3 regions of the Desulfovibrio sp. UIB00 genome follow, and region 2 is predicted to be linked to each of the others. Evidence: riboswitches for the same ligand, from Rfam matches in the RefSeq annotation. Region 2 holds a riboswitch; each other region holds the start of a gene.

The links. Region 2 has a riboswitch for cobalamin ahead of JMF94_RS13545 (iron ABC transporter permease). Riboswitches for the same ligand answer to the same signal wherever they lie in the genome.
Positions count from the first base shown of each region.
Region 1: another riboswitch for cobalamin. It lies ahead of JMF94_RS01035 (sirohydrochlorin cobaltochelatase); the one in region 2 lies ahead of JMF94_RS13545 (iron ABC transporter permease).
Region 3: another riboswitch for cobalamin. It lies ahead of JMF94_RS12900 (anaerobic ribonucleoside triphosphate reductase); the one in region 2 lies ahead of JMF94_RS13545 (iron ABC transporter permease).

Region 1 covers NZ_JAETXJ010000001.1:235,111-245,698, forward strand. The annotation lists gene nspC (carboxynorspermidine decarboxylase) at 1-415, opposite strand, end outside; gene JMF94_RS01020 (diguanylate cyclase) at 469-1,713, opposite strand; gene JMF94_RS01025 (DMT family transporter) at 2,104-2,940, shown strand; gene JMF94_RS01030 (30S ribosomal protein S1) at 3,195-4,907, opposite strand; cobalamin riboswitch at 5,118-5,338, shown strand; gene JMF94_RS01035 (sirohydrochlorin cobaltochelatase) at 5,370-6,308, shown strand; gene JMF94_RS01040 (hypothetical protein) at 6,485-7,060, opposite strand; gene JMF94_RS01045 (hypothetical protein) at 7,277-7,642, opposite strand; gene JMF94_RS01050 (phenylacetate--CoA ligase) at 7,700-8,980, opposite strand; gene JMF94_RS01055 (asparaginase) at 9,082-10,131, opposite strand; gene JMF94_RS01060 (GNAT family N-acetyltransferase) at 10,156-10,588, opposite strand, start outside.
Region 2 covers NZ_JAETXJ010000010.1:26,286-36,873, reverse strand. The annotation lists gene JMF94_RS13570 (epoxyqueuosine reductase QueH) at 1-263, opposite strand, end outside; gene JMF94_RS13565 (Rne/Rng family ribonuclease) at 236-3,127, opposite strand; gene JMF94_RS13560 (metallophosphoesterase) at 3,463-4,149, opposite strand; gene JMF94_RS13555 (5-formyltetrahydrofolate cyclo-ligase) at 4,189-4,941, shown strand; gene JMF94_RS13550 (polyphenol oxidase family protein) at 4,932-5,687, shown strand; cobalamin riboswitch at 5,715-5,893, shown strand; gene JMF94_RS13545 (iron ABC transporter permease) at 6,112-7,212, shown strand; gene JMF94_RS13540 (ABC transporter ATP-binding protein) at 7,212-8,156, shown strand; gene JMF94_RS13535 (ABC transporter substrate-binding protein) at 8,110-8,994, shown strand; gene cobI (precorrin-2 C(20)-methyltransferase) at 9,043-9,759, shown strand.
Region 3 covers NZ_JAETXJ010000009.1:21,154-31,741, forward strand. The annotation lists gene JMF94_RS12895 (pitrilysin family protein) at 1-1,515, shown strand, start outside; cobalamin riboswitch at 2,121-2,300, shown strand; gene JMF94_RS12900 (anaerobic ribonucleoside triphosphate reductase) at 2,421-4,676, shown strand; gene nrdD (anaerobic ribonucleoside-triphosphate reductase) at 4,736-4,900, shown strand; gene nrdG (anaerobic ribonucleoside-triphosphate reductase activating protein) at 4,893-5,408, shown strand; gene JMF94_RS12915 (bacteriohemerythrin) at 5,500-6,504, opposite strand; gene JMF94_RS12920 (HD domain-containing phosphohydrolase) at 6,539-7,798, opposite strand; gene nifS (cysteine desulfurase NifS) at 8,045-9,199, opposite strand; gene nifU (Fe-S cluster assembly protein NifU) at 9,205-10,041, opposite strand; gene JMF94_RS12935 (Rrf2 family transcriptional regulator) at 10,025-10,474, opposite strand; gene metA (homoserine O-succinyltransferase) at 10,511-10,588, opposite strand, start outside.

The DNA of each region.
Region 1 (10,588 bases), on a different contig from region 2:
GGCGGTCCGGGCAGCGGCTCTTGTTCTGCATGGCCACTGCGGGTGCGAATTCGCGCCACTGGGCAATGGAGTTGAATACCAGGTGATCCACAAGGGTGAGCAGCTCGGCCATCTCGCGGCGGTTCCAGGCAGCGGCAAAGGCGTGTACCTCGCCGCCAAAGTCCTCTCGCGCCAGCCGTGCTTCGTCCACAGAACTTGCGCAGGCTCCCCACAAGGGGCCGTGCCCCTTGGTGCGCGAAAGAAGCGGAAAAGTTGCCCAGGCTGCGTACCCCTTGAGCGCAAGAAGAATCTTGGCCCCGGTGCGCTCCTGAACTGTGCCCAGAGTTGCGGCATTGGCCAGAAGCTGTGCTTCGTCCAGAACAAAGCAGGGCGAAGGAATGCGGGCCGGATCGAACAGAAGGTTCTGGCAGTGCATGGGTATTCCTTTGAACAAAGAGAGTTTCAGTATGGTGTCGCGCCCGTGCAGGCTTATGCTTGCCAGATAAAACGGTCGCGCCCTTCCCGTTTGGCTGTGTAGAGTTGGGCATCGGCCGCGTTGATGAGCGATTCGAGGTCGCTGGCCTTTTGCTCGGCCATGCCGATGGAAACAGAAATGGCTATGCTGAGCGCGCCGATCTGCACTGGTTTTGAACTAACGGAAGTGCGAAAATTTTCAAGCCTTCGGGCGAAGTCGTTTTTATCCATGCGTGGCGCGACCACGCAAAATTCTTCGCCGCCGTAGCGTCCGCAAATGTATGGTTCTGGAAACTCGTCGCGCAGCATGCCGCCCAGCTGCCGCAGGGCAATATCGCCCGCCAGGTGTCCGTAACGGTCATTGACCTGCTTGAAATAGTCAACGTCGATCATGGCGGCGGCCAGGGGGCGGCGATCTTTCCTTGCCTCGGCCACAGCCTCTTGCGCTTCAGAGAAAAACTGACGGCGCACCAGCAGGTTGGTGAGGGCATCGCGCTCTGCAAGGGCGCGGTTTTTGCGGATAAGATCCTGAATGTCAAGATTCATGGAAATACGGCACAAAAGCTCCTCAAAGGAGGATGTCTTGAACACGTAATCGTTGGCGCCTGAACGCAGAAATTGCGCTCCAGCGTCCGTGCCCACAGAAATGACAATAATGGACAGCTCGTCCATGGTGTGGGTTTTGCGGATGGCGGCGGTGAGCTTGATGCCGTCCATGCCGGGCATGTAGTGGTCGGCCAGCACAATGCGTATGGCGGGATGCTCCTTGAGGATCTGCAGGGCTTCCAGGCCGTTGCTTGCCGTGTAAGCGGTGATGCGCTGACGCCGCAGCAACTCGGATACCTGCATGCACCAGAGGTTGGAATCGTCCACAATCAGGGCTTCAACGCCGCTGTTGGCGCGCAGACGGCTCACCACGCGCATGAGGTACATCATGTCATCGGGGGTACGCTTGACGATATAATCTGTAACGCCCTGCAGCATGAGGCGTTTATAGATATCTTCGTCAAAGTGGGCGCTGACCACTACCACAGGGATGTTCCGGGCAAGGATGGCAGGGACAATTTCGCCGTTGGGGGCATCGGGCAGATTGAGGTCGCAAAGGGCAAGAAAGTACTGCGAAGGATTGTCCTCCAGCAGTTTTAAGGCTTGTTGGCGATTCTCGGCGCATTCGTAGGAAAGCCCCAATTGTTCCTTGAGATTGTGCGCCATAAAGCGCGCTGTTGTCCGACTGTCTTCAACGATGAGAACTTTCTGCATGTTTGCTTCCGCATGGGGGATTGGTTTGGGGCTGGATAAAAAAATTGCGCCGTGCAAGAGTGCGGAACCTGCGCGGCGGCTGTAAATTTTAATCGTATTGATTTTTGCTCTTGCAGTCAAAAGGGATAACGGCCCTTGCGTGTTATATTTGCAGAACATTTCCCGTCCAATACCGTCGGCGAAACAGCGGGCCAGTGCAGCGGGAACGATTGCCTGCCGCAGTTTTGCCCAAGATAACAGGCAACAAGCTCTGCGTGAGCGAGAGCCTCGCTGGCAATTGTGGGCGGCATGAACGCAATGTATGCGGTTCCAATTGGTGTATTGCCCTCTTTGCCTGGAGGGGCTGTGTTGTTGTCTTGGCATTTTCACGGCAAAGAGGTAGCAATGCCCATGTCCCCATCAATCTTGCTCGCCATCCTCTTTGCCGCCTTTCTGCACGCGCTGTGGAACATCATTGTCAAAAGCGGTGACAACAAGCTTTTTGAAACAGGCTTGAACGCTTTTGGTGCCTGTCTTGGCGCACTGTGCCTGCTGCCTTTTTTGCCGCCGCTGCCACAGGCCGCGTGGCCCTATCTTGCCATGTCGTGCATGTGTCATCTCGGCTATTACATATGTATTTCAGCGGCCTATGAGCGGGTAGACATGTCTTTTGCCTACACGGTAATGCGTGGATGCGCGCCCTTGCTCACCTCGCTGGCACTGCTGGCCTTTGGCGTGAACATGTCGGTGGGCGCATGGTGCGGCGTGCTTACGTTGTGCGCGGGGATTATGTGCCTTGCCACGGATAATATGCGTCGAGGCTATGGCTGGAGCGAAGTTTTTATCTCGTTGCGTACATCATGCATCATTATGGGGTACACGCTGGCAGACGGCCTTGGTGCGCGGGAAAGCGGCAACGCCGCCACCTACACTATTTGGATTTTTCTGATCAACGCGCTGCCCGTGCACGTTTACATCCTGTGGCGGTATGGCTGGAGTTACGTGGGCTATGCCCGTAAACGGCTTGGTGTGGGTACGTTGGGCGGTTTGGCAAGCATGGGCTCGTATGGCATTGCCCTGTGGGCCATGACCCTTGCGCCCATTGCCGTGGTGGCGGCCCTGCGCGAAACCTCGGTGATTTTTGGCATGCTGTTGGCCATGTGGCTGCTGCACGAGCGTTTTACACCCTTGCGTGGATTTTCTGTGCTGCTGGTTGTCGGTGGGGCAGCACTGCTCAAGCTGGCCTGATCAAAAGGCTGCAGGCAGGCTCGGTGATAATGGCGGCAGACTATGCGAGAGGGAACCTTTGCTGAAGGCGGCGTAGTCCACCCTGTATGGGATCGTTCTGTCCGTGGGCAAGAAGTCAGCCCTGCCTCGATGCCACGGGTGCATCGCCGGCACATTACCAACTCAAACACCCCCCGCTGTTTTATTGCTGGCGGGCAACAAGAAAGGGCGCTCCCTTGCGGGAACGCCCTTTTGTATTTTGAAGCAGAAACAGACTAGCTGTTTTCGCTTTCTTCAAACTTCTGCTTGAGCAGGTCGCCCAGGCTCTGACCGGCTTCTTGCGGGCCGGAATGGAATTCCTTGGGCTTGCGGCGTTCTTCTTCGTCCTTGATCTGCTTGATGGACAGGCCCAGACGGCGCTCTTCAGCGCTGACATGGATGACCTTGGCCTGGATTTCCTGGCCTTCCTTGTAGATCTCGGCGGGGGTCTTCACTTTCTTGCTGGAAAGCTCAGACACGTGCACCAGGCCTTCAATACCTTCTTCCACTTCAACAAAGAGGCCGAAGTCGGTGATGTTGGTCACGATACCCTTGATGGTGCAGCCCACGGGGTAGGTGTTGGGCACATGGCCCCACGGATCGTCCACCAGCTGCTTCACGCCGAGGGTGAACTTTTCGTTTTCCTGATCCACGGTCAGCACCTTGGCCTGCACGGTGTCGCCCACCTTGTACAGTTCGTTGGGATGACGCACTTTCTTGGTCCAGGAAATGTCGGAAACGTGGATAAGACCATCGATGCCGTCTTCAATGCCAATGAACATACCGAATTCGGTGATGTTCTTGATGACGCCTTCAAGGACGGTGCCTTCGGGGTACTTTTCAGCAACCAGTTCCCAAGGATTGGGGCGAACCTGCTTCATGCCGAGGCTGATGCGCTTCTTGTCGCCGTCCACGCCCAGGATGACCACTTCGACTTCGTCGCCGGTGTGAACCATCTGGGAAGGATGACGCAGCTTGCGGGTCCAGGACATTTCGGAAATGTGCACCAGGCCTTCAACGCCGGGTTCCAGTTCCACAAATGCACCGTAGTCCACCAGGTTGGTGACCTTGCCGCTGCACTTGGCCCCTTCAGGGAAGCGGGCGGAGATGTCCTGCCACGGATCGGGCACGAGCTGCTTGAGGCCGAGGGAAACCTTGTTGTTGTCGCGATCGAAGGAAAGCACCTTCAGGGTCAGTTCCTGACCGATGGTGATCATTTCCTTGGGATGGCGAATGCGCTTCCAGCTCATGTCGGTGATGTGCAGCAGGCCGTCGAGGCCGCCGAGGTCAACAAACACGCCGTATTCGGTGATGTTCTTGGCCTTGCCGGTAACGATCTGGTTTTCTTCAAGGGTGCGCAGCAGATCCTGGCGTTTGGAATCGCGCTCCTCTTCAAGCAGCACGCGGCGAGAAACGATAACGTTGCTGCGGCGGCGGTTGATCTTGAGCACGCGGAATTCGAATTCCTGGTTGACCAGGGCATCCATATCCGGCACGGGGCGCAGATCCACATGTGAACCGGGCAAAAACGCTTCCACACCGCCGATGTCCACGGTGTAGCCACCCTTGATGCGGCGGACAATGTGGCCCTTGATGACCCGGTTGTTTTCCTGCACGTCTTCGAGCTGGTCGAACACCTGCATGCGCTTGGCTTTCTCGAAAGAAAGAGTGATGGTGCCGTCGTTTTCGTTCTTGCGAACAACGTAAACGTCAACACGATCGCCCACTTTGACGGAAATGTTGCCGGCGGGGTCGCGGAATTCTGCCGCAGGAATCTGCCCTTCGGACTTAAAGTTCACGTCAACAAGCACATTGTCATCATCCACGCGGACGATTTCGCCCTTCGTGATAGAGCCTTCCTCAAGATCGCCGAAATCGGGATTGAGGTAGTTTTCAAGGGCGCTTTCGAAATTGATTTCGTTGTCGTGCCCGGTTTCCAAACCTGCCATATGTCCAGCCTCCAAACATAATTTCCCCATAACAGGGAGGTGCCTTATTATCAGGATTTCAGTAAAAGAACAAGAAAAAATACGCGCCAAATCGGCTTTAGCCGCCGAAAAATCGGGATTCCGCGCCGCTCCGGATGGCCCAGGCGCGGCAGCCCGCGCGGGGCATACCCTGCAAGGGCCTGTCTGGCGGGGCTTGCAGGGTATGCCCACTTGACTTTTATTGTCGCATGAATTGTTTTGAAAGGGTCGGCGGGGAATTCCGTTAAAATCGGAAACAGTCGCGCTGCGGTAAGAGGGAACGAAGCTTCATCGTTCCGCCACATGGCGGGGCGCTACAGCCAGTCGCGCGAGCGGCGAAGGCGAAGTCTAGGCAAGGGGCGCAAGGCCCACGCCCTCAAGTCCGAATATCCTCCGGCATTTTATCCAACTTCAACCCGTCAACGCGCCATTGAGGAGGTTGCCATGCTGCGTGCTACGCCGCATTCCATTTTGCATTATTTCACCCGTACCCTTTTGCCCATTCTTTTGCTGTGCGCCGTTATGGGCGCGCCTGCGCTTGCTCCTGCCGCTGAATCCGGCGCAGAGAGCCCCAAAGCGGGCGTGCTGCTGGTGGCCTTTGGCACCAGTGTTCCCGAAGCCCTGGTTTCCATGAAGGCCGTGGATGCGGAGTTCAAGGCCGCTTTTCCCGGTCAGCCGGTGGTGTGGGCCTATACCTCGCAGATTATCCGCAAAAAAATAGCCGCCGAGGGGCATCCCGTGGGCGGCATCAGCGATGGCCTCGCCCAGCTTGCCAAGGACGGCGTCAAGGTCGTGCGCGTACAGTCGCTGCACGTCATGGCGGGCGAGGAGTTCAGCGCGCTTGAACGGGCCGTGCTTATCGATCTGCAAAAAAATCCGGGCCGCTTTGACTCCGTGTTTCTTGGCCGCCCCATGCTGGAATCGAAAAAAGACGCGCAGGAACTCATTCAGGCCATCAGGGAAGACGTCAAATCCCTGCGCGGCAAGGATGCAGCCCTGGTGCTCATGGGCCACGGCCAGAGCCATGGCCGCGCGGATCTGACCTTTGAAGGTACGCGCGCCGTGTTCCACGATGCGGACAAACGCGTGTTTATGGCGACAGTAGAGGGTGCGCGCAGCGTGGACGATCTGCTGGTGGAACTCAAGGCAGCCAAGGTCAAGAAGGTGGTTATCGAACCGCTCATGCTGGTGGCTGGCGATCATGCGCACAACGACATGGCCGGGGATGAAGACGATTCCTGGGCCTCGAAACTCAAAGCAGCCGGCTTCAAGGTGGAGACCAACCTCAAGGGTTTGGGCCAGATTGCCGGTGCGCGCGCCATACTGGTGCGCCATGCCCGCGAAGCTGCCGATGACCTGACCAAGGAACCCAAGAAGCAGTAGCAGGGCTTGCCTGCGCCGCATATTTGTTGCGGGAGCCGCATAAGCCGGGACAGCGCGTCTGGTTTGTGCGGCTTCTGTTTTTGGGTGCGGGAAATTGGGGAATGCGGGCGATGCGGTGTTTCGCGGAGGTTTTTCAGACTAGTTGTAAGGCTCAGTGCGCTTGAGAATGTTGCGACTTAAGCCTGCCGTGCCACCAGCCAGGCCAGCATGCCGCCCTGCGCCGCAATGGCGGCCGCAAGGGCCAGCCAGCAGCCCCAAAGGGGCAAGGCCTTGGGCGCAATGCCCGCAGCCAGCGCCAGCATGCCCTGAAATGCCCTTTTGAGAGGCCACAACAACGCCAGCCCCGCCCACACCGATGCGCTCAGGGTAAAAACCTGCAACTCCTTGATTTCCCACAGCCCCACCAGCGAGGCATACAGGTCAACATTGCCGGAATTATAGGCATTGCCGATGAGTTCCAGCCTGTCCAGAGCCGGGCCGTCAGTGCAAATTGCGCCAAGAATGAAAAAAATGGCCACAACACCAAGAAACAGCAGCAGAAAAAGACCAAAGGTGCGCATTTGCCAGCGGGAATGCGCCACGCCAGCAAAATCGCCGATGCGCCGCGCAAGAAAATGCAGGGGAATTGCCAGAAGCGGCACTGGCACAATGAGCAGGCCCAGACCGGGCCTCACCAGCGCAAACGATCCCCCTGCAAGCATGAGGTAGCCTGCAAGCGAGAAAATGGATGCGGGTAAGGCGGCAAGGGGCATACGCGCTCCAGTGTCGGCGGTTCTGGCGCGTAAAACATGGGCGCGCTCGCATAAAATCCTATGCCAAAAAGGGGCAAAGGTCTATGCGGCAAAGGGAGTTGTGATAATTTGCCGGGGTGGAGCGCACATGCGGCAATGCAAGCGTCCGCCGTCGGGCGAAGGGCTGGCGCTCTGCCCCACCCACTCTGGGCGGCGACTTTTGCCTGATGTTTTGGCCTAGCGTTCGGGCGTGGTGAGAAAGGCGGGCATGCTGGCCGCAGCCGCACGGCAGGATGCGTCATCAGGGGCAAAGCAGCACAGGATGGCGCACCAGGACCCGCCATCACGCTGTTGCGCCACGCAGCGGTCTAGCTGTCTGTCGGGGCAACTGGCGGCTGGGGCAAGGTCGGGCAGGGCAGCGCGGCAGGCAGCTTCAAGCCGCAGACATTCGGCTTGTGCCTGATTCGGCCCTGTTGTCTGATTTTTTGCTGTGTTGACGTGTCGGGCGCACCATGCGGGGCTATCCACATCGGCGATTTCGCGCGCGGAGGCAGCGAGTGGCAACAGGCAAAAGGCCAGCAGGCATACGGCGACAAAGCTCATAATAAAGGCGCAGGGCAAAAACCCCGCGCCAGTACAATCAATATTTTTCGGCACGGCCTAGCGCTTGTCCACCACGCGCTTGGATTTGCTGAAGGTACGCGGCAGGCTGGCGTAGTCCGCCACGCTCACGGAAACACGGGCCATGATGGCCTTGTGCAGACGGGTTTCAAGCTCATGGGCCAGGGCGGCATCGTTGCCTGCGGTCTGCCCCTGCCCGCGTTCCACGGTGAGGGCCAGATGATCAAGGGAGCGATCATCGCGGGTGAGTTCCACCTGATATTCACCGCCAAGCTCCGCAAACTGACCGATGACTTCCATGAGCTGACCGGGGTAGATGTTCACGCCACGGTAAATGATCATGTCGTCCGAGCGTCCGAGGATGCGGTCATGTCGCGGCATGGCAAGGCCGCAGGAGCATTGGCCCGGCAGCAGGCGCGAAAGGTCGTGGGTGCGGTAGCGCAGCAAGGGCACGGCCTCCTTGCACAGGCTGGTAACGACCATTTCGCCCACTTCGCCCTCGGCAACGGGCTGCATGGTGGCGGGGTCAAGCACTTCGATGATGAAGAGGTCGGCCCAGTAGTGCAGGCCTTCGTGGGCATCGCAGTCGATGGCGGTGCCGGGGCCGTACATTTCGGTCATGCCGCCGATATCGTAACAGCCCTCAAGGCCGAGCTTGCTTTCAATGGCGAGGCGCATTTTTTCGCTGCGGGTTTCTGAACCGCAGACCATGCGCTTGAGCTTGATCTTGCCGCGCAGGTCGGCCCGTTCCACTTCTTCCGCCAGCAGCAGGGCCATGGATGCCGTGGCTGTAAAGCCGGTGGCGCCCAGGTCCTGCAAAAGCTGCAGGTGCATTTCAAGGTTGCCCGGCCCCACAGGCACGGTGAGCATGCCAAGCCTTTCGCTGCCCGCCTGAAAGCCAGCGCCAGCCGTCCACAGGCCATAGCCCACGGCAAGCTGCATGCGGTCTTCGGGGGTAAAGCCCGCCAGCTCAAAGCAGCGGGCAATCTGGAGGCTGAACGTATCAATATCGCGCTGGGTGTAGGCCAGAATTTTGCGTTTGCCCGTGGTGCCGCTGGAGGCATGTATGCGCGCCACATCACGCGGCGGCACGCAGAGAAGCGGCAGGGGATAGCCCTCGCGCAGGTCTTCCACATCGCAGGTGGGCAGGCGGCGCAGGTCGTCAAGACTTGTGATGTCGTCCGGCTTCAGGCCGCAGGCTTCCAGCTTTGCCCTGTACTGGAGCGAATTCCAGGCCTGACGCACGGTGTAACGCAGACCTTCAAGCTGTTTCTGGCGGATATCCTCATCGGTGAGCTGGGGAATAAAGCGATACGACATGAAGCTCTCCTGATTCCATTGGGGTCATGGGCTTGAAAAAGAAAATAAACCACACACTGCGGTTTTTTTGCGCCGCAGGCAAGCCCAAAGGGCCCTGTTGCCTACAGTTTGGCCCCAAGGGCGAACACTTCGCGCACCGAAAGCATGCGCTGCGCCGGTTCTGCCTCCTTTTGCTGCTCCAGCGCCAGCATGAGCAGCACGCGGGCCTTGGCGGGCGAAAGCATGCCGCCGGGCACAAAGCCCTCGTATTCATCAAGGGGCGTGACCGGGCCGGAACCGGTGCGGCTGCACCGGATAACAGGGATGCCCCCTGCAATGGCCTGCCGCAGCTCGTGGCGCACGGCATCGGGCATGGAACCGTTGCCCATGCCAGCCAGCACTATGCCCGCGCTGCGTTCCACGGAATAGCGCACAAGATCAACAGGCATGCCCGCGCAACCGTAGACCACATCCACACGTGGCAGATTTTTGCGGCCCGCAAGCTCGGCAAAGGTTCCTGCCAGAGCGGGATTTTCCTCCCCGCCGTAGTAAAACTGAGGTTCGCCGTTGATAACCCGGCCCAGACAGCCTGATTCCAGCGCACGGAAGGCCTCCACATCAAGCGTGGCGACCTTCACCGCCGTGCGGGCCGAGAGCACCCGGCTGTTCATGACCAGCAGCGCGCCGCGCGCCTGCGCCTGCGGGCAGGCCGCCACAGCCACGGCATCGCGTATGTTGATGGGGCCGTCTGCGCTCAGCGAGGTGGCGGGGCGCATGGAGCCGGTCAGCACAACGGGCTTGGGGCTGGCAAGGGTGAGGTGCAGATAGAAGGCCGATTCTTCCAGCGTGTCTGTACCGTGGGTCAGCACCACGCCGCAGATTTCTGGGTCGCCCAGCGCCTTGGCGCACTGCTCGCCCAGCATGGCCCAATGCTCGGGGGTGATGTTCTCGCTGGGCAGGTTGCCGCACTGCACGCTGGTGATGCGGGCCACGCCCTCAATGCCGGGCAGGGTTTCGAGCATGCTGTCAACGGTGAGCACCCCCGCCTGATAACTGATCTGCTCAAGCGGCGTGGGGGCAACGCCCGCAATGGTGCCGCCCGTGGCAATAAGGGCCACCTTGGGCAGGGAGGTTGCGCTGGAACTGGCCGATGCTGAAGAATGATTGCTCATGGTGGCTCCTGCGGCGCGCTTTGCCTAGGGACGGCAGGTTGCAGCCGCGTTGTCGTGAACAGTGCTCGCCGCAGTCCAGAGCATATCCGTCTGCGGCTCGTTGGTATGCGGGCAGATGCTGCGCCCTGTGGGGATAAACCCCCTGCTGGCGTAAAATGCCAGGGCGCGGCTGTTGTTATCGTATACGGTGCAGCGGAGGCTGGCGTTCTTCTGGTCTGGGAGTTCAGCCAGCACCTGTTCCTGCACCAGTTCCAGCAGTTGCCGCCCAAGGCCCTTGCCCCACCAGCGGGGCAGCACGAACAATCCCGCCAGATACGTGCAGTTGCCGTCCGGCAGGGTTGCGGCAAATGCGGCGTGCTCTCCATCGGCTGTCAGCAATAAGACCTGCGATGAAGGCAGATAGCTTTCCGCCATAGCCGCCCGCTGCCCGCGCCAGAACGCGGCAGGCACAAAGTCA
Region 2 (10,588 bases):
TTGGGATTCATGAACCATGCGGTTACGGCAAAGCCTTCGTCCAGCAGCCGCGTAAGGGGCATGACGGCGCACGGCCCGCAGCAAACATGCAGCAGCAGGCTGTTGGCAGGCAGGGGATTAACGGGCGCAACAGTAACGGAGCCTGCCAGAACGGAGTCGGCGGGAGCAGTGTCGGCGGCGGAGTGCTGTGCAGAAAAAGCAGCCGGGGTTTCCACCCCGGCTGCCGTGCCATATTCTAAGGACGAACCATTATTTCCAGACATTTGCCATAATCCTGCTCAATCTCACGCAGGGTGTCGCGCTTGTGGTTCAGCAGATACAGGGCCAGTTCCGGGCTTGCCGGATATACGCATTTTTCCTTGGGCTCGGCGCTGACCATACGGCGCAGTTCGCGCAGGGCCTGCAATGCCTGCCACTCAATATTGCGGCGCATGCCTGTACCGCCGCAGGCGGGGCAAGGTTCAAGCGAGATGGCCAAAGCCGAGGAGCCAGTGCGCTGACGCACCAGTTCCAGCAGGCCAAAGGAACTCATGCGGGCTACATCGTGCCGGGCACGGTCGTTCTTCATGGCTGTGCGCAGGGTTTTTTCCACTTCAAGCACGTGCTTTTTATCGCGCATTTCAATGAAGTCGATAACCACCTGACCGCCGATGTCGCGCAGCTTGAGATGACGGGCAATGGCTTCGGCGGCTTCCATATTGGTTTTGTGCGCCATGGCCTCAAAGTTGCCTTTGCCGGAAATCTTGCCCGAGTTGATGTCGATGGCCATGAGGGCTTCTGTCTGGTCAAACACCAGACGCCCGCCAGAAGGCAGCAGCACCTCGCGCGAATAAATTTGCTCCAGCTGGCGGCGCAGATTAAAGCGCTCCCACATGGGCGTGCGCATGTCGGTGTGCATCCGCACAATATCCTTGCGGCGGGGGAACAGCAGGTTCACCGTATCGCGCACGCTCTGCGCCACTTCATCATTATCAACCCAGATTTCGCACACGTCCTCGGTCAGATAGTCGCGCACGGCGCGCTCTGAAAGGCCCGGCTCCTGATAGATAAGGGTCGGGGCGGAAACCTCGGTGGCTTTTTTGCGGATATCGCGCCAGACACGCTTGAGATACTGCAAATCGTTCTTGAGCGTGGTTTTGGTGGTTCCGGCGCTGACCGTGCGCACAATAACGCCAAGCCCCTGACCGGGGTCAATGCCGTTCATCATTTCGCGCAGGCGCGAACGCTCCTCGTCATCGTCCACCTTGCGGGAAACGCCGATCTGATCCTGCCCCGGCGTAAGCACAAGGAAGCGCCCGGCAAGGGAAAGCCAGGTGGTCAAAAACGCGCCCTTGCTGCCGGTGGGTTCTTTGACCACCTGCACCAATACTTCCTGACCGGCTTTCAGCACCTTCTGGATGGGCGGAAATTTCTTGCCCTTGGAGGGTTCGTGGTGGGCCAGCCAGTATTCGGGATGCACCTCGTCAATCTGGAGGAATCCGTTCTTGCCCGCGCCGTAGCTGACAAAGGCGGCCTGAAGGTTGGTGTCGATATTGTGGATGACACCCTTGTAAATATTGCCCTTGATTTTGCGCTGGTGCAGCATGTCCAGATAGTATTCCAGCAACTGACCGTCTTCAGCCAGGGCTACCTCTACCTGTTCGCCGGGCAGTACGCTGATGAACATGCGCCGCTTGCCCTTGGGGGCTTCGGCAGGAGCCTTGCCAGCATTGGCGGCAATGGCGGGCTTGTTGCTCTCAGCGGGTTTGCTGTTTTCGGCAGGCTTGCCGTTTTCAGGCTTGTTCTGCTGCTGTTGCTGCTGAGGCTTGGCCTGTTTTGTGGGCTTGTTCTGCCTGGGGGCGCTCTGTCTGGAGGCGTTCTGGGGGCGCGTATCCTGCGCACGGCTGGCCTGTTCCGGTGCGTCATCGACCAGATCAAGAGCCTCGTCATCATCGTCGAGGGGGGCTGTGCTGGCCTGATCCTCGGCGGTTTGCGCGCCTTCCTGCCCGTTCAGTTCTTTTTTACGGTTGCGGCCACGCCCGCCACGACGTCCACGCCGATTCTTGCGGCGCGGGCCATCCCCGGCAACAGTCTCGCCGGTGGCAGAGGCCGTGCCGCTTTCAGCGGCCTGTTCCGCACCCTGTTCCGCCTGAGCGGCGGGTGCGCCAGCTGTTTTGTCTGTGGGCTGACTTGTGGTCTGGCTCGCGTTCTGGTCGGCAATCTGTCGGGGGCTTTGACCGCGTTCCGCTACGGGGGCGTTCTGGCGCGGCGCTGCCTCTGCGGGCTTGTCTGAAATTTGTTCCGGCGTCTGTTTTGCGCTCTGGTCTGCTGTTTTTGCAGGGGGTTGAGTCGCAGGGGCAGGGCTTGTGAGGGCCGCAGCAGCCGCAGGCTTGTCTGTTGCGGGGCTTGCGGTCTTGGGGGCTACGTCTGCAGGTGTTGCGTCAATTTTCGGAGCAGTTGCCTGAGCTGTGTTTTTTACACTGCTTTTTGCCGCTACTTTTGCGGGCCGGCCTTTGGGAGCCTTTGCGGCGGGCTTTTGGGGCGCGGCTTCCTGCTTGGAACCATCAGACGTTTCGACCGTTTTGGCCGTGAGTGTGGCTTCCGGTGTGTTGGCTTCTGCTGCCTTGGCCTTGCGGGGCGTAGCGGCGCGGCTTGAAGTGCTCGCCCTGCCCGAAGTTTTGCTCGCAGTTTTGCCAGCAGTTTTGCCAGCAGCCTTGGGGGTCTCAGCAGCCGTGGCAGCGGCTGACTTGGGCGCTACGGCATCTGCCGTGCTGCCAGAAATTTCTTTGGAGGCGTCAGCCGTTTTTTTAGCTTTGGCGGTAGTCGTCTTTGCTGTTTTGCCCGCGCTGCGGCCTGCGGCCTTGGCGGTTGCGGCGGCCTTGGGCGCCGTGGTCTTGGATGAAGCTGATTCGGCCTGGGGGGCCTTGGAGTCGGAAGCGCCCTTAGAATCAGAAGAATCTTTGGCGACCGTGGATTCGGAGGATTTGGACGCAGCCTTGCCGGAAGCTGTTTTGCCAGCGGCTGGCTTGGCGGCTGGTTTGGCCTTGCTGCGTGTTGTGGTTGAACGTTTGGGTTTGGAAACTTCCTGCGACGATGCATCCGTGGCTGGCTGTGAAGCGGCCACGGGGGTGTCTTGGTCTATGGTCATGAAAATCCTTTTGCTGCGGGGCGCTGGGCCTCCGCGAAAATTTCAGCCAGCATGCCATGCACTTACGGGAATGTGCCGTATTTGCTCCGCCGCAGCGCCAACAAGGCGCGCGAAGGCGGCAGCATGCTAATCCGCTTTTTGGAGAGTACGTTTTTTTTGAAAATATGCAAGCGGGCAAGGGGCGGGCGGGAAAATGAGCGCAGCGTGAACGGCATCTTGCCGATCTAACATCCTGCGGAGGCAGAAGAAAAGCTGCGGGGGAGTGCGCGGGGCAGGGGCCGCATCCGCCGGATCACATCATTGCAATGCGTTCCGGCAGATGCGGCAGGCAAAAATCAGTCTTCAAGCATCTTGAGTTCGGCGGAGAGCTGGCCCGAATTGGAGCGCAGCAGCACGTAGCCGCCCTGCGCCAGCATGCCGGGGTTGACCACTAGGGTGCGGCCCACGCGGTCCATGGCGCGCGATTCGTGGATATGCCCGCACAGGCAGATGTCCGGCTGGGCTTCTTCCAGAAATTCGCGCACGGCTGTGGAGCCCACATGGATACCGCCGGGGATCATGTCGCAAGCGGTATCCTTGGGCGGATTGTGCGAAACAAGCACGCTGTGCGGATAATGGCGGGCTTTTTGCCAGCAGGTTTCAAGCCACGCGGAAAATGCGGATTCCGGAAATTCGCTCGGCGTGCCAAAGGGCGTAAATGTGGAGGCTCCAACGCCAAAAATGGCGATTTCGGGCGTAAGCTCACGGGTGACGGCGTGGAGGTTCCAGCCTTTTTCGCTCAGCCACTGGTCAACTTCAGGCCTGTCCATGTTGCCGATCTGGGCCATCACGGGGATGTCGTGGACGCACAGGGCGTTCATGACCTGCTCTGCCTGCTTGACGCCGCCGGTGATGGTCAGGTCGCCGGTAACGATAATGCCGTCAGCCTGCGAGAGTTCCGGTATCTGGGCAAAACGTTCAGGCTCGTCGTGGATGTCGCCCACGGCGATCCAGAGAAAATCCTGAGAGTCGGCGCTTGGCATGGTGTTGTTTCCTTTGTTACAGTGGCGCAGGTGTTGAGAATGCCACACATTGCACCACAAGGAAAGTGCCGCTTGCCCTCCAATGCCACGTCCCCCGTGCCTGCGCCGCCCACTCAACCAGCGCATCAGCCAGATGCTCCGCCAAAGAATCCGGCGGGCAATCTTTCTGCCGTGCTGCCCGATGCTATGGCTCAGGCCAGAAACGATGTGCGTAAAGTTATGCGCCGTCTGCGGGCGGAGCAGTCGCCCCAGTTGGCCGAAATCCGCAGCGAGGCGGCGCAAAACAGGCTGATGGAATCCGCCCTGTGGAAGAATGCCCGCTCCGTGGCTCTCTATGTGGGTGTGCGGGGCGAGCTTGGCACGCAAGCCCTGCTGCGCGCGGCATGGCAGGCCCATATGCTCGTGTGGCTGCCGCGTGTGCGGCGCAGCGAACCTGGATTTATGGATTTTGTGGCGTGCAGCGGCCCGGATCAGTTGCGGCCCGGCCCCCTGGGGCTGCTTGAACCGCACGATTCCCTGCCCGGTTTCGGGCCGGAAGCTGCGGGCGGCAGTGGCGCAGGGGCACACCCCCTTGCCCCCGACCTTGCGCTCCTGCCCGGCGTGGCCTTTGATCTCGCTGGCGGGCGGCTGGGCTATGGGGGCGGCTATTACGACCGCTTTCTGGAAAAAGGATTCACCTGCCCCCGCGTGGGTCTGTGTTTTGAATTTCAGCTTGTGGAATCCCTGCCCCTGGCCCCCTGGGACCAGCGGGTCAACTATATATGTACTGAAGAGCGTATGCTGTGGCTGTAAGCTATATCCCCTTTGTTTTCCCCGGTGTTCCGCAGGTGCGTTGCGCCTTTCAGACCCGCGCCGGAGGCGTGAGCCTTGGCGAATTTGGCGGCGGCAACATTGCTTTTACCGTGCAGGATAACCCCGAACACGTCATTGCCAACCGTCGCAGCATGCTGGAAGGCCTGCGCCCGCAAGGCATGACCGCCTGGGCCGAACTGATGCAGGTGCACGGCGACGGTTTTGTTTTTGAGCCGGAGGCCGTGGCCTGCGAAACGCCCGTCACGGCGGAAGGCGACGGCATGGCCACAGCGCGTCCCGGCCTTGGCCTGCTCATTAAGACGGCAGACTGCCAGCCCATCCTCATTGCCCACAAAAGCGGCGCGTACATCGCCGCCATGCATGCGGGCTGGCGCGGCAACCGCTGCGATTTCCCCATCACGGGCGTGGCCCGCTTCTGCGAGCGTTACGGTCTTGAACCGTGCGATCTGCTGGCCGTGCGGGGGCCCAGCCTCGGGCCGGGCAAGGCGGAATTTGTCAATTTTGACAAGGAGTGGGGCGCTCCCTACCTGCCCTGGTTTGACGCCAGCAGCAAAACCATGGATTTGTGGGGCCTCACGCGGCACCAGCTGGAGCGGGCGGGGCTTTTGCCGCGCAACATCTACGGGCTGGACATCTGCACCGCCAGCAACAACGATCAGTTTTTCTCCTATCGCTGCGCCAGACGCTCGGGCCGTCAGGCCAGCCTTGTGTGGATAGCAGCCTGAGCCATTGACAGGCCGCAAGGCCGCGCCTAGAGTGTTGGCGGCATTGGTAGCCGGGCAGACCGGCTTGAAAAGGGAATCCCGTGAAAAACGGGAGCGGACCCGCCGCCGTAAGGTTCTTAACCTTGCTCCATCTTGCGCCACTGGAAACGGGAAGGCCGGAGCAGGGGAACCAAGCCGGAAGACCTGCCATGCCCCAAGGTGCGCAGTCATGGAATGACGGCACCACGGTGTGGCATTGGCCGCCCCACGGCAACGGGTTTTTGCCGGCAGGACAGAGGAAATACGGGCCTCTTCCACCACGAGTGGAAGAGGCCTTTTTTATGCCCGCGCAACGCAGGCCGCCACTGGGCAAGGGTCTGACCCCTGAGGTCAGCCAACGCTTTGGCCCGCGTTTGCCCCCGCAGGCTACGGCCAGAGGGCTGGCATGACCAGAACGACCGAGTCTTCTCCTTCCTCCTATCCGCAATCCCGCAGGCTGTGGCCGGTTTTTACCGGTCTTGTGGTCGTGTGGCTTGTTTCGCTGCCGCTGGCCTGCTTGCCTGGGCCTGTGCCCTTGAGCGCGCAGAGCGTGTTTCGCGCTTTGGCGGCATTGGCAGGCTTTGCGCCCGCACCCGATGATCCGGCCCTGACCGGAGTTGTGGTGAGCATCCGGCTTGCCCGGGTGTGTCTGGCCGCCCTGTGCGGCGGCGCTCTGGCTATGGCCGGGGCGGCATTGCAGGGCGTGTTGCGCAATCCGCTGGCGGATCCTTTTACTTTGGGCATTTCCGCCGGAGCAGCCTGTGGGGCCAGTATGGCTATCGCCCTTGGCGGGCCGCTGGTGGTCATGCTGGGGAATATTCCGTGGCTGGGCAATGTGCCGGGGCTGGCTGGCTTCAGTCATGCCGGGCTGGTGGCCCCTGCGGCTCTGATCGGCGCGCTGGCGGCCCTTGGCTGCGCACTGTGGCTGGGGCGCGGCGACGGCGCGTTCAGCCGGGAGAGCGTTATTCTTGCGGGCATTGCCGTGGCCGCTTTTTTGGGGGCGCTGGTGGCCCTTGTGAAGGCCCTTAACGAGGAATCCGTAACCAGTATTGTGTTCTGGATCATGGGGTCCTTTCAGGGCCGGGGCTGGAGCAGTCTGCCCCTCTTGCTGGCAACTCTTGTGCCTGGATTGCTGGCAACGGCCTTTGGCTGGCGCGCCCTGGACGTGCTTGCCCTTGGCGATGAACAGGCCGCTCAGACTGGCCTTGATGTGGGCCGCGCCCGCCTGTGGCTGCTGGCCGGGGCAAGCTGCATGACCGCTGGCTGCGTGGCCGTGGCCGGGGTGATCGGATTTGTGGGGCTGGTTGTGCCCCATGTGTTGCGCCTGCTGCTGGGCTGGGGGCACGGCCCCTTGCTGACTGCGGCCTTTTTGGGCGGCGGGGTGCTCTTGGTCTGGGCGGATGTGCTGGCCCGCTGCGTGCTTTCCGGCGGTCAGGAACTGCCCGTGGGCGTGGTCACTGCCTTGCTTGGCGGGCCGTTTTTTGCCCTGCTGGTGCGGAGGCGCTGATGCTGCGGCCTGACCAAGATATTCGCCATGAGGGGCGCACGGCGCCGCCTGTGCTGCGTATTGCCGGGCTGCGCGCCGGATACGGCGGGCAGAGCGTGCTGCACAAGGCGGGCTTTACCCTGCACGCCGGGGAGTGCGCCGCCCTGCTTGGCCCCAATGGCAGCGGCAAAACAACGCTGCTGCGCGCCCTTTCTGGGGTGCTGACGCCGCAGGCTGGCGCCATTGAAATTCAGGGGCGTCCGCTGGCGGCGTTGAAGCCGCGCGAGCGCGCCCGCATGGTGGCGGTGGTGCCGCAGCGAGGGCAGTTGCCGCAGGGCCTTACCGCACGGCAGATGGTGCTGCTCGGGCGTTTTGCCCACCTTTCGTGGCTTGGGGCCTATGGGCGGGAAGATTATGCCGCAGCAGACCGGGCGCTTGAAGAAACCGGAGCCGCGCCGCTGGCGCAGCGCAGGCTCACAGAACTTTCGGGCGGCGAGCTGCAAAGGGTTTTGCTGGCCCGTGCCCTTGCGCAGGAAAGTCCGCTCCTGCTGCTGGACGAGCTGGCCGCAGGGCTGGACTGGGCGCGAATGGTTGATCTGTTCGACCTGCTTGAACGCCGCCGCGCCGCTGGAGCCTGTGTGCTCATGGCAGTGCACGACTGCAATCTGGCGGCCCTGTATGCCACGCGCCTCATGGGGCTGCGGGACGGAAACCTGGTTTTTGACGGGCCGGTAGCAAAGGTTTTTACAGAGGAGAATCTTGGTGCGCTCTACAACATACCCATCTGCGTATTGCCCCACCCCCAGTGGGGACTGCCTCAGGCCTTGCTTGCCAGTGCAAAAGGTCCATGGAGCGGGAAAAAATCTGCTGTCCCGGCAGTCTCTTCTGCTGAGTCTGACCTATTGTCTGGCCCTATGCATGGCGCTCAGTCCGATTCTGCTTCCGGCAGAGGCGCAGGCGGCTAATTCTGAAAACAGTGAACGCAGTGATTCCGCCCCCATTGTCATCACGGACGACACGGGCGCAACCGTAACCTTTGCCCAACCCGTCAAAAGGGTGATCGCCCTGTACGGAGCGTTTAACGAGATTTTTCTGGCCCTTGGCGCTGGCGACCTGCTGGTGGCGCGCACCGCTGCCGACGGCAACCTGCCGGAGCTTGCGGCCCTGCCAGCTATTGGTACGCACATGCGTCCCAATGCCGAGCTTGTGCTGGCGCAGCAGCCGGATGTGGTCTTGCAGCTTGAAGGCCGCAGCGAAGCACAGACCCAGACCGAAAATCTGCGTTCCTTGGGGCTGAACGTACTGACATTTGAAGTAAATTCTTTTGAGCGGCTGTTTGAGGTTACGGAAATCCTGGGGCGGCTTGCCGGGCGCGAGGATAGGGTCCAAACCATCGTAAACGGCTGGAAGAGGCGTGTGCAGGCATTGCGCAGCCGCAATGCTGGCAAGCCCGTGGCGCGCGTCTTTTACGAGGTGCGTTATCCCAATCTGCTGGCTGCCGGACGCGGCGGCATCAGCAGCGAGATACTGGCCCTTGCCGGGGGCGAAAACGTGGTGAGCGACAGCAAAAAGCTGGTGCGCTACAGCGAGGAAGCCCTGATCGCGGCAGACCCGGATGCGTACATTATTCAGAAAGGCCCCATGAATCCTGAGCCAACGCCTCTAGCGGAGCGCGATCATTACAGGAATTTGCGCGCCCTGCGCGTTGGGCGCGTGCTCGTGGTGGACGAAGATCGTTTTGCCCGCCCCGGCCCCCGCGCCCTGGATGCGGCGGAAGAGCTGGACAGCTGGCTGCACCGCTGATCCCACTGATCCCATAAATATTTCAGAGCATTGTAAAGAGAGCAGTTAATGAACGGAATTCTCTATGGCGTAGGCGTCGGCCCCGGCGCGCCCGATCTTTTGACCCTGCGGGCAGTCAGGGTGCTGGGCGAGGTGGATGTTATCCTTGCGGCAGCCTCGCCCCGCAATGATTTTTCAGCGGCGCTGGACACGGCGCGCCCGCATCTGCGGGCCGATGTGCGCGTGTTGCGGCTGGAATTTCCCATGACGCGCGACCGCGCCGTCTTGCGCGAGGCGTGGCGCGTAGCAGCCCAGACAACCAGAGATGTGCTGGAAAGCGGGCAGAGCGCCGCCTTTCTGACCATTGGCGATCCGCTGGTGTACAGCACGTTTGGCTATCTCATGCGCACCCTTGGCGAATGCGCGCCGCATCTGGCGGTGGAGGTCATTCCCGGCATCACTTCCTTTCAGGCGGCAGCTGCCCGCACCCGCACCGTTTTGTGCGAAAACGGCGAGACCTTGCGCATCATACCGGGCATCAACAGTCGGGAGAGTCTGGAAGACTCATTGCAACAGAGTGATACGGCTGTGATTCTCAAGGCCTATCGAAATTTGCCCGCCATTGCGGAAGCCTTGGGCGCAACCAACAGGCTGGAGTCGTGCGTGCTGGCGAGCCATGTGGAGCAGCCAGCGGAGAAGGTCTGTCAGGGACTTGGCGGGGCTTGTGCTGCGGGTGAAACTCCGCCCTATATGTCGTTGATTCTGAGCCGTAAGCCCCAGGCGTAGCCCTGTGGCAGTGTAGGGGGGAGAGGGTAAGAAAAGGCGGGAAGAATTGGTGCGTGGGTGAGCCTGTCAGGCGCATTTACGCAAACCCGACTTTTTTGGCCTGACTGCGTTAAAGTCCTGTTTTTGATGCTCACGTACTTGAGTACGCTGCGCTCAAAAACAGGACTTTTCCTTGTCAGTCCAGAAAAATGCGTATTTTGCAAATTCGCCCAACACCAACCATCGCCTCCGCTTTGCTCCGGCGAGTTTAAGGAAGGCGACTCCACGACCAGCTTTTGATGGAGGGCAGCTCTTTCTGAATCGCAATTCATTCTGCTAGTTATGACCGAATGGAACTTGCCATTTACGCGCATAACTTTCCTATATCGCGTAGTTTTTTTGTTGTGGTTAGCCTGGGCTTGGAGGTGACTGAAAACCCAGAATCCGTGGGGAAAGAGTACGAAGCCATTTCCTAAACGAGCGACTAGATCAGTGGAATTTGGCTGAAGCGGATACTGGTCGAAGCGAAGGCGTCCTCTGGCATTTACGCGGCGCGGAGGGAGATCACCTGAGCGAGCGCAGCGAGTGAGGGAAGCTCCCGCAGCTATAGCCGCGTTGCCCTCGCTGTTTTGCGGAAGCTGAAAACCTTTCTTAGGGGGTGCTTCGGGGGGGATGCAAGGGGGGCCGAGAAGGGGGCGTAGCCCCATAACCGGCCCCGCCTTGCTGCGCGCCGCACAGGCGTCCCAAACTCCGCCGGACGGCGGAATCCCGTGCCCAGAGGGCAGAAAAGATAAACTTAGTGCCTCTCGGGCGAGGCTGGGCCGCGCAGGCGTCCCAACTTCGCCGGACG
Region 3 (10,588 bases), on a different contig from region 2:
AACCTTGAAGACAGCATGGATCGCTCGGCGGAAACGCTCAACGGTCTGGCCTCCTGGCTGGGCAGCGTCCAGTTTGAGCTGGGCGGCGATGTGGCGGAACAGAACCTGCGCTTCACCCAGCGCAATGTTTCGCAGCCGCAGGTACAGCAGGCCATTAACCTTTGGCTTGACCCCAGCAGGGCGCGGGTGCGTGTGCTCGCGCCTGAAAATGCCAAGCTGTCCGATCTGGAAGCCGTGCTGCAAAAGAACTGGCCCGGCAGTGCCGCTGCCAAGACCGCGCAAAAGGCTTCGTCCACGGCGGGGCAGCAGGAAGTGGTCGACCTGGGGCAGGGGCGCACCGTCATTCTTATCCCTGATGCCACAGTGCCCTATGTGGCGGTTGATCTCATGCTGCCCGGCGGCAACGCCCTGCTGAAGCCCGACCAGCAAGGGCTGGCAGAACTGACGGCCAGTACCCTTGGCGATGGCAGCGGCAAACTGGACGCCCAGGCCATGGAACGCTATTTCGCCGACCGCGCGGCTTCTCTCTCCGCCAAGGCAGGCCTGCAAACCTTTACCGTGTCCCTGACCGGCCCGGCCCGATTCAATGCCGATTATTTCTCCATGCTGGGCGAGGTGCTGGGCAAGCCCCGCTTTGAAGCCAAGGAAATCAAGCGTGAAGCGGAAAACATGAAGGCCGCCATCCGCCAGCGGGCCGACAGGCCTACCTCCTTTCTGTTCTCACGCGTGAATCCCTTCATCTTCCCCGGCGGTCAGCCCTACGGCTACGATAGTCTGGGGACGGAAGCGAACCTTTCCAAGTTCACTCCCAAGGATGTACGCTCGTTCTGGGACAAGCAACTCGTACAGCCCTGGGTGCTGGCCGTTGCTGGAGATTTTGACCGAGAGGCAGTGCTGGCCTTTGCCCGCACATTGCCCACGCCAGACAACAAGGATTTCTCCTTGCCCGCCCCCTCATGGGGTGATGCCCGCAACCTTGATCTGCATCTGCCGGGGCGCAATCAGGCCCACGTGCTCCAGATGTTCAAGGCTGTGCCTTACACCAGCCCGGACGCCCCGGCGCTCATGCTTTTGCAGTCTGTGCTTTCCGGCCAGAGCGGCCTGCTGTTCAGCCAGATGCGCGACGAGCAGGGCCTTGGATACACGGTCACGGCCTTTTATCGCGCCATGCCTCAGGCTGGCATGATGGCTTTTTACATTGGCACTACGCCCGACAAGGTGGCGCAGGCGCGTGAAGGCTTTGCCAAGATTATTGCCGATATCAAGGCAAAACCCCTGCCTGCGGAATTGCTTGAGGCCGGGGCTAACCGTCTGCTTGGTGAATACTACCGCGACAAGCAAAGCCTTGATTCCCGCGCGGGCGTGGCAGCCACAGACGCCGTGCTGGGCCTGCCCCGGGATTTCAGCAAGTCGCTCATCGACAAGGCGGCCAAGCTGACCCCTGCGGATATTCAGGCTGTGGCGCAGAAGTATCTGGACGACAAAAACCTCTACAACATGATCCTGCTGCCGTAGGCGGTGTTTCGGTTTTATTAATGGGCCGCATCGGATACACGATTACGCTTCCCTGCATAATGGCGGTGGGAGCGGAGTTGGGCCGATGCGGCCCCTTGTGTTTATTGGCTGTTACGGAATGCTCAATCCCTGTTTGCGTGTACAAAAAAAGTTTTTATAAACGATATGTTCGGCAAGGGGCGGGCAAATAAAAATGTCAAGTCCGAGGTAAGTCCTCTTACGTGGGCGAGGCCGTCTTGAAAACCCGGCGTGGGTAGAGTAAGTTCTTGCCTGCGTTACGGGAACTGCTTTCCGAGGAAAGCTCGCCAGGTATCGGCTGCGGTCGCAGTGCCGGGGCCTGGGCGGCAGCGTCATGTGGGCATGATGCCTGAATTCATGGCGAAATGTTTCAGCAGCGCCAATCAAAGCCACACGTGTTGCGGGTCAGGTTGCCTGATCCGGCTCTAGCTAGGGCGAACATTTTTGTTCACGCCCTCATTGTTTTGCGGCCTAAATGTAGTGAAAAATTGGGCAGGCAAGAAAATTCAATAGTGAATTCGCAGTGTTACTACGGCACTAGGAGAGCTTTTTTGCGTGCATTTATTGACAGGGTGCAATTCTTTTGAGATTTTCTAGACATTGAAAGCGCCATGGAGCTTAATAGGGAATTCCCGTGAAAATCGGGAGCGGACCCGCCGCCGTGAGCCTGTTTAACACCGCTTTTCCACGGGTGCCACTGGATAAAACCGGGAAGGCCGAAAAGCGGCAGGCAAGCCGGAAGACCTGCTTTCAACCGTTCTAAGAAAGTGGAGCATTTGCAACGGGCTTTTGCAGATGAACCGTCAGAAAAGGCCATTGATGGTCTCTCCGCCCGTTTTATTCGGGCGGCCTTTTTGTTCATAGCCCACACGTTTGGAGCGAAGTTCATGCTCGCCAGCATTATTAAGCGCGACGGCACGGAAGTGCCTTTTGATTCGGTCAAGATTCTCAATGCCATCACCAAGGCCAATCAGGCCGTTGGCGGTGAAGACATGTCCCCCACTGACCTGCTGTTTGTCACCGAAAAGGTGTGCAAAAAGCTGGAGTCGCGCAGCCTCAAGCATGTGGAAGAAATTCAGGATGTTGTTGAAGAAACCCTGATTCAGTACGACTACGCCAAGAGCGCCAAGGCCTACATCCTGTACCGGGCCGAGCATACGAAAATCCGTAATGCGGAATCGTATCTCATGGATATCTATAAAAAACTTACGTATTCCCCGGCCCTTCAGGAAGACATCAAGCGCGAGAATGCCAATATCGATGGCGATACGGCCATGGGCACCATGCTCAAGTATGGTTCCGAAGGCTCAAAATTCTTCATCGACAACTACATTCTGCCCAAGGATGCCTCTGCCGCGCACCTTAACGGCGATATTCACATTCACGACAAAGATTTTTACATGCTCACGGAAACGTGCTGCCAGATTGACCTTATCCCCTTGTTTAAAAATGGTTTTTCCACGGGGCACGGGCATTTGCGCGAGCCCAATTCCATTGAGAGCTATTCGGCCCTTGCCTGCATTGCCATTCAGGCCAACCAGAATGAAATGCACGGCGGCCAGAGTGTGCCGCATTTTGACTTTGCCATGGCCGAAGGCGTTATCAAAACCTACCGCAAGGAATATGAGCGCGCCTTTGCCGCCTTTTTGCGCATTGCCCAGAATCTGGAAGAGCAGGCAGCCATTGACGCAGCCAGAGAAACCATCGCCCTGTTGCCAGAAGGCCCGCGCCTTGGCACCTGCGATGCCTTTGGAGAGGCCCTTGTGGCGGCTGTCCCCGAGGCCCGGCGCGAGCTTTTGACGCGCGCGCATGCCTACGCTGCCGGCGAAGCCCTCAAATACACCGAGCGCCGCACTTATCAGGCCATGGAAGCCCTGATCCATAACCTGAACACCATGAATTCGCGTGCAGGCGCACAGGTGCCTTTCAGCTCCATCAACTATGGCACGGATATTTCTGCCGAGGGGCGCATGGTTGTCAAAAACCTGCTGCGCGCCACCAAGGCCGGGCTTGGCAACGGGGAAACCTCCATTTTCCCCGTGCAGATATTCAAGGTGAAGTCCGGGGTCAACTATAATCCCGAAGATCCCAACTACGACCTTTTCAAGCAGGCCATGGATGTTTCCGCCATGCGTCTTTTCCCCAATTTCAGCTTTCTTGATGCGCCGTACAACCTTCAGTACTACCGCCCGGGCGACTATAATACGGAAGTTGCCTACATGGGCTGCCGCACACGCGTACTTGGCAACGTGTACGACAAGGACAGGCAGGTCACGTGCGGTCGCGGCAATCTGAGCTTTACGTCCATCAACCTTCCCCGGCTGGGGCTGGATGCGCGCGGTGACATCAGCCGTTTTTACGCTCTGCTGGACGACAAGATTGATCTGGTGTTCCGCCAGCTGCTGCATCGGCTCAAGATCCAGAGCGCCAAGAAGGTGCGCAACTATCCCTTCCTCATGGGCGAGGGCATCTGGCTTGATTCCGACAAACTGGGTTGGGACGACAGCATTGAAGAAGTGCTCAAGCACGGCACACTGACCGTGGGCTTTATCGGCCTTGCCGAAACGCTCAAGGCTCTTGTGGGTCAGCACCACGGCGAAAGCGAGGATGCCCAGAAGCTTGGCATTGAGATTGTTACGCATCTGCGCAAACGGTGCGATGACGAAGCTGAAAAGACAGGACTCAACTTTTCACTCATCGCCACCCCGGCGGAAAGCCTGAGCGGGCGCTTTGTCAACCTCGACAAGGAAAAGTTCGGCAGCATCCCCGGCATCACTGACAGGGATTACTACACCAATTCGTTCCACGTGCCGGTGTACTGCCCCATCAAGGCCTTTAAAAAAATACAGATCGAGGCTCCATACCACGCGCTGACCAATGCGGGGCACATCACCTATGTGGAACTGGATGGCGATACCTGCAAGAACCTTGAGGCCTTTGAGAGCATCATCCGTTTTATGCACGATAATGGCGTTGGCTACGGCTCCATCAACCATCCCCTGGATCGCGACCCTGTCTGCGGCTATGTGGGTGTGATCAACGGCACCTGCCCCCGCTGCGGCCGCAAGGAAGGCGAAGGCGTGAGCGCCGAGCTGCTCAATGAATTGCGTAGAAAATTCCCGCACACCCCCAAGTGGGACTAGCGGTCAAATACATTTTTTCCATCAATTTTGCTTTAAGAACAAGGAGAGCGAAAATGCTAATGAAATCGCGTCTGTTCGAGGAAACCAAGCCCGCGCAGAAACTTGTGGGTCAGGATGTGGGCTTTGAACGTACCCGCCGCATCACCGGTTACCTTGTGGGAACGCTTGACCGTTTCAACAACGCCAAGCGCTCGGAAGAGCGCGATCGTGTCAAGCATGCCTGAATCCGGTAATGCCGGGGTCATGCGGCTGTCAGGCATTGTGGAGGAATCCATAGTGGACGGCCCGGGCCTGAGGTATGTCTTGTTCACGCAGGGTTGCCCGCATCACTGCAAAGGGTGCCACAATCCGCAGACGCACGACTTTGAGGGCGGCTTTCCGTTTACGGCGGAGGCCGCCCTTGCCCAGATTGGGGAGAATCCTCTTCTGGCGGGTGTGACGCTGTCTGGCGGGGAGCCCTTTGAGCAGGCCCAGGCGCTCTGCGCCGTGGCCGAGGGCGTACAGGCCATGCGCAAAAATGTGATGACCTACACGGGGTACACATTTGAAGCCCTGCTTGCCCGCAATGACTATTGGACAAGTCGGCTGCTGGAACTGACGGATGTTCTTGTGGATGGCCCCTATGTGGAAAGCCTCCGCGACCTAGAATTACTGTTCAGGGGCAGTTCAAACCAGCGCCTTCTTGACCGCTCCGCCCGAGAACGAATAGCGGCAGCATTGCTTGGCCGTTGAACTTTTTGCGAGTCCTGACAGGCTGCTCTGTCGGCCACGTCTGTTCCCCGCTTTTTGCGGGGTTTTTTATTAGGGGCTGGCCGCAGAGGGCTTACTGCTTCGGCGTGGGGGTTGTGCCGATCACATAGGAGGCAAAACCCCCATCCATCTGCTGTATATGATCCACCAGCCAGGTTTTCAGGTATTCCAGCAGGGCAATATCAATAAAGGCCTTGTCGTCAAGCACGGCCTCCCTGAGTTCTGCCACTGTTTTTCTGAAATTCTGGTGCACTTCAATGTGCCGTGCCGTGAGCGGATAAGCCGTGCGGCTGAAGAAAATTTCTTCTGTGGCAAAATGGCTGAAGGCATAGCCCGTCAGATCATCAAGAATTTCCAGCAGCAGTTTTTTATCGCAGCCCTTCTGCATGCCACGGTGCAGCTTGTTGATGTACGAGAGCAAGAGCTTATGCTGGCCGTCAATGACCGGAATGTTCGTATTGTAACGGCTATCCCAGGGAAAGGCCTCTGCAAGCGCAGTATCTGCTTCGTTTTTATCAGTGGTGTCTACGTCCAAAAGCTGGCTGGCGTGCAGCAATATGCATTCGCTACGGTGCAATGCCGCAGAAAGGTCAAGAATCTGGCTCCTAGTGTGCGGGCGGTCCACAGCCAGCCCATTGTCCGCACCAGCAGCAGTCGCCATGTCATTCAATTCAGATTGGGCTTTGCGCAGGGCCGCAAGGGCAGTCTGCTGCGTCTGCATGTCCACAACGCGCCTTTCGCGCAGTTCCTGAATTTCCTGCTGGAGTTTGTCTGCTGTTTCGTGCGCCTCGGCAAGATCGTGGCGAAGCGTGGCCTCTCTGGCATTGAGGCTGTCTTCCAGAGCGCGCACAACATCACAGGCCGTGGGTATGGACGGGATTTCAGCGCAGTCCGGTTGTGCAATGGCAGCCACGAACGTGCGCAGGGGCAACAGGAGGTATCGGTAGAGCAGCACAAGGCCGCAGAGGGAAAAAATCAGGGAGAGGACAACAGCAAGCCGAGAAAAGGGCGGGGTGAGCTGCATGGCGATAATGCCAGCCAAGGGAGCAATAATCAGAAAAATGATTGGAACGCCCATGATTCACCCCCGTCAGCGGGTATGGCTACCCAGCTCAAGGTTGTCTGGCAGCCTTTGCCGCCTCATCGCACAGCCTGCGCATAACCACAAAGTTTGCTGCGGCCTTGCGCTGGGCGCGTATGCGCTCTTTGTTGACGCGTAGCACATTATCGGCCAGGAGCGCTACCACGCCGTTGTCCAGATAGCCGAGTTCCGCCATGGATGTGATGATTCTCATGGCTTCGGCCAGAGGCATGCCGTTTCGGTAGGGGCGGTCTTCTGTGAGCGCTGTAAATACATCCGCCACAGCGATGATACGTACAGGAAGCGTCAGGCTGCTTCCTTCGATATTGTGGGGATAGCCTGTGCCGTCGATGCGTTCATGGTGTCTGCCTCCCCATTCACGCACACAGGTAAAACCGGGTATGGAACCCAGCAAATTCATGCTGATTTCAGCGTGCTTTTGAATCTCCCGCACTTCATCGGGCGTGAGCGCCGCTGGTTTTTCCAGAATTTCGAGCGGCACCGCGAGTTTGCCAATATCATGCAGCAGACCGGCCACAAACATGGTTGTGAGATCGTCGGCGTCGGCCATGCGGGTCAGCCTGAGCAGCATGCGCGCCGTATAGGCCACGCCAAGGGAGTGGGTGGCGGTAAAGGGGCTTTTGGAGTCAATAGTTTGAGAAAAAAGGCCACACAGGTCCACAAGTTGCACCGGGCCAAGAATCACAGAGCCAAATGCCTTGGCCAGGTATTCTTCCATGCGCTTATGGCTGCCCAGAAGCGCGGAAATTTCCACATCATGAGCCAGGGTTGCCAGCGCCTCCAGACAGGCTGGGGCATATTCCCTGTCTCTTGCCTGCAGAGTGAGGCAGATGCTGTGCATGTCAGAAGCCTGCTTGCCGCGCAGGGCAACATCAACCCGGTCAGCCATGTGGATGCAGTTGGCTGGCAGTGCGTGCTGGTCGGATGCCTCATAACTGCACCATTCCGTATGGTGATGCAGCACCATGTCGCACACAGGCGTGGGCAGCCCTGCAGTTTTGCAAAAGGCCCAGCCAGCCCGGCAGTGCAGGGCTTTGTTGCGCTCAAAGATGAGGTCGCGCGTATCGCTTTTGAGCGGCACTGCTCCAATATCGTGCAGCATGCTGGCCATAAGCATGTACTTGCGCGTGGTGCGGGGTAACCGCATGCGTTCGGCAATAACCTGGCTCAAAAAGGCAACCCGCAGATGGTGTCCGGCAAGAAGTGGTGTAACCATGTCGAGCGCGCGCGAAAAACCCATCAGCAGATCAAAAAGGCGAATTGAACGCATGAAACCTCACTCACACCAATCAGGGCAGATATTCAAAGTAAAATGATAGGACAACCGGCCCCAGGAGGCAATAGGTTCATTTACGCAGCGGTCGGCAGAAAGGGTACTTTTTTGCATCATGGGCGTTATTTATGCCGCATGCGCAATTGCACAGAATTTTTGCCGCAGACGTAAATGTGCCGCACCCAGGCGAGTGCGGCACATAATCTACAAACATTGGAATCTGCGTCAACTGCTGAGCCAGGATTAATCCTTGAAGGGAGAAATCATGCGCAGGGTCTTGATGACATCAGGGAAGTTCTGGATGACAAAGTCCACTTCTTCCTGCGTGGTGTAGCGGGAGAGGGAAAGACGGATGGAGCCGTGGGCGTAAGTAAAGGGCACACCCATGGCGCGCAGCACGTGCGAAGGTTCAAGGCTGCCAGAGGTGCAGGCAGACCCGGAGCTTGCGCAGATGCCGAGCCTGTCGAGCATGAGCAGGATGGCTTCGCCTTCCACGTTTTTAAATGCAATATTGGTGGTGTTGGGCAGGCGGTTATCCACATCGCCGTTCACCATGCAGTCGGGGATACGTTCAAGCAGGCCCTGTTCAAGTCTGTCGCGCAGCATGGCCACGCTGACGCGTTCTTCCTGCATGTGCGCAATGGCAAGTTGAGCCGCTGCGCCAAGCCCTGCAATATATGGCACGTTTTCCGTACCCGCACGGCGGCCCCGCTCCTGATGGCCGCCCCGCAAAAACGGGCGAAAGCGTACACCCTTGCGCACATACAGCACACCAATACCCTTGGGGGCGTGCAGCTTGTGACCGGAGAGCGAAAGCATGTCCGCAGGCAGATGGGCAAGGTCAATGGGCGTTTTGCCCACGGCCTGCACGGCATCCGTATGAAACAGCACGCCGCGTTCGCTGGCCATTTCAGCCATGCGCTGGATGGGATAGATATTGCCCACTTCATTGTTGGCAAACATGATGGACGCCAGCGCCGTATCGGGCGTAAGGGCGGCTGCGTATTCGTCCAGGTCAAGGCGTCCCTTGTTGTCCACGCCAAGGTAGGTCACTCGGTAGCCTTGGCGTTCCCAGTGCTGCATGACGCTGAGTACGGCGGGGTGTTCCACCCGGGTGGTGATGAGGTGGCGCTTTTCAGGCTGGGTCTGGATGGCCGACCAGATGGCGGCATTGTCGCTCTCCGACCCGCAGGAGGTAAAGATGATTTCGTCGGGATTTGCGCCCAGCAGCCCGGCCATCTGCTCACGGGCAGTTTCGACCGCATCGGCCACCTGACCGCCAAATGTATGCATGCTTGAAGGGTTGCCGTACAGCTCGTTCAGATAGGGCAGTATGGCATCGCGTACTTCAGGCGCAACAGCCGTGGTGGCGTTGTTGTCAAGATAGATGGTTTTCATGGCGGTTAGGCCTCCTCAACCACGATGTCGGCTTCAACATGTTCGCGCAGCAGACGCTGCACCAGATCGCGGATGGTCACTTCGCTCGAACGGCACTGGGCGCAACGCCCGCGCAGGGAGACCACAACGCGCAGACCGTCCACATCCACCAGCTCAATATCGCCGCCGTCAGCAGCAAGCTGCGGGCGGATTTCTTCGTCAATGGTCTTGAGCACCTTCTGCATGCGCTGCACGTTGGTGAGGCGCGGCTTGGGCTTGAGTTCGATCAGGGGCTTTTGCTTGAGCTGGGCGGCCAGAATTTCGGCGATTTCATCAAGGCATTCGCCGCATGCGCCGCCAGCCTTGGTGTAGTTGGTGATTTCTTCAACTGTCTTGAGGCCGTTTTCGGTGATGGCGCGGATAATCTGGGCATCCGTGATGCCAAAGCACTTACACACCAGCTTGCCGTCTTCATGGGCATGGGGCACGGGCGGTTCGCCCTTCCATTGGCGGATGGCGGCTTCAAGCGCCTCCTGGCCCATGACGGAGCAGTGCATCTTCTGCTTGGGCAACCCGCCCAAAGCATTGGTGATGTCCTTGTTGGTGATCTTGAGCGCATCTTCAACAGACATGCCCTTGACCATGTCGGTCAGCACAGAGCTTGAAGCAATGGCGCTGGCGCAGCCAAAGGTTTCAAAGCTGGCGTCTTCAATGATGTGCTGGTCGTTGATCTTGAGATATAGCTTAAGGGCGTCGCCGCAGGTCAGGCTGCCCACTTCGCCAATGGCGTTGGCGCCTTCAAGGGGACCCACATTGTGCGGCCGCAGAAAGTGGTCGTGTACTGCTTCAGTGTAATTCCACATGATTGCCTCCCGTTACGGAGCATTTCTCTGAGTCGATGATTTCCTGCAAGGTGCGCTTTTGCAGGAAGGAGCGGATATGCCCGTCCAGTTCTGTCCAGAAGCCCCGGGTGGAGCAGTGGGATTCGCGCTGACAATGGCGACCCTTGCTCAGACAGCGCACAGGGGAAATTTCACCCTCAAGGTGCTGAAAGACTTCTTCAATGTTAATATCTGTTGGCGACTTGGCAAGTGAATATCCACCGCCAGAACCGCGCACTGCACGCAAAATGCCCATGGGGCGCAGTGCCCGCACTATCTGTTCCAGATAGCCCGACGAGATGTTTTCTTCACGGGCCACTTGCCCCAGTTGCAAAAGAGAGCCCTGGGGCTGGGCCGCCAGACGCAGCAAAAAGCGCAATCCGTAACGGGTTCTGGTAGAAAATCGCATAGGCATCCTCGTATCCTGTAGGGGGTTCAGGATTATGAACTCTTACTTGCCCTGCCGGTCACGGGCAATGGCAGTAAGGCTGAAGGGCGTTTCCTGATAAACGTAGTAGTTGAGCCAGTT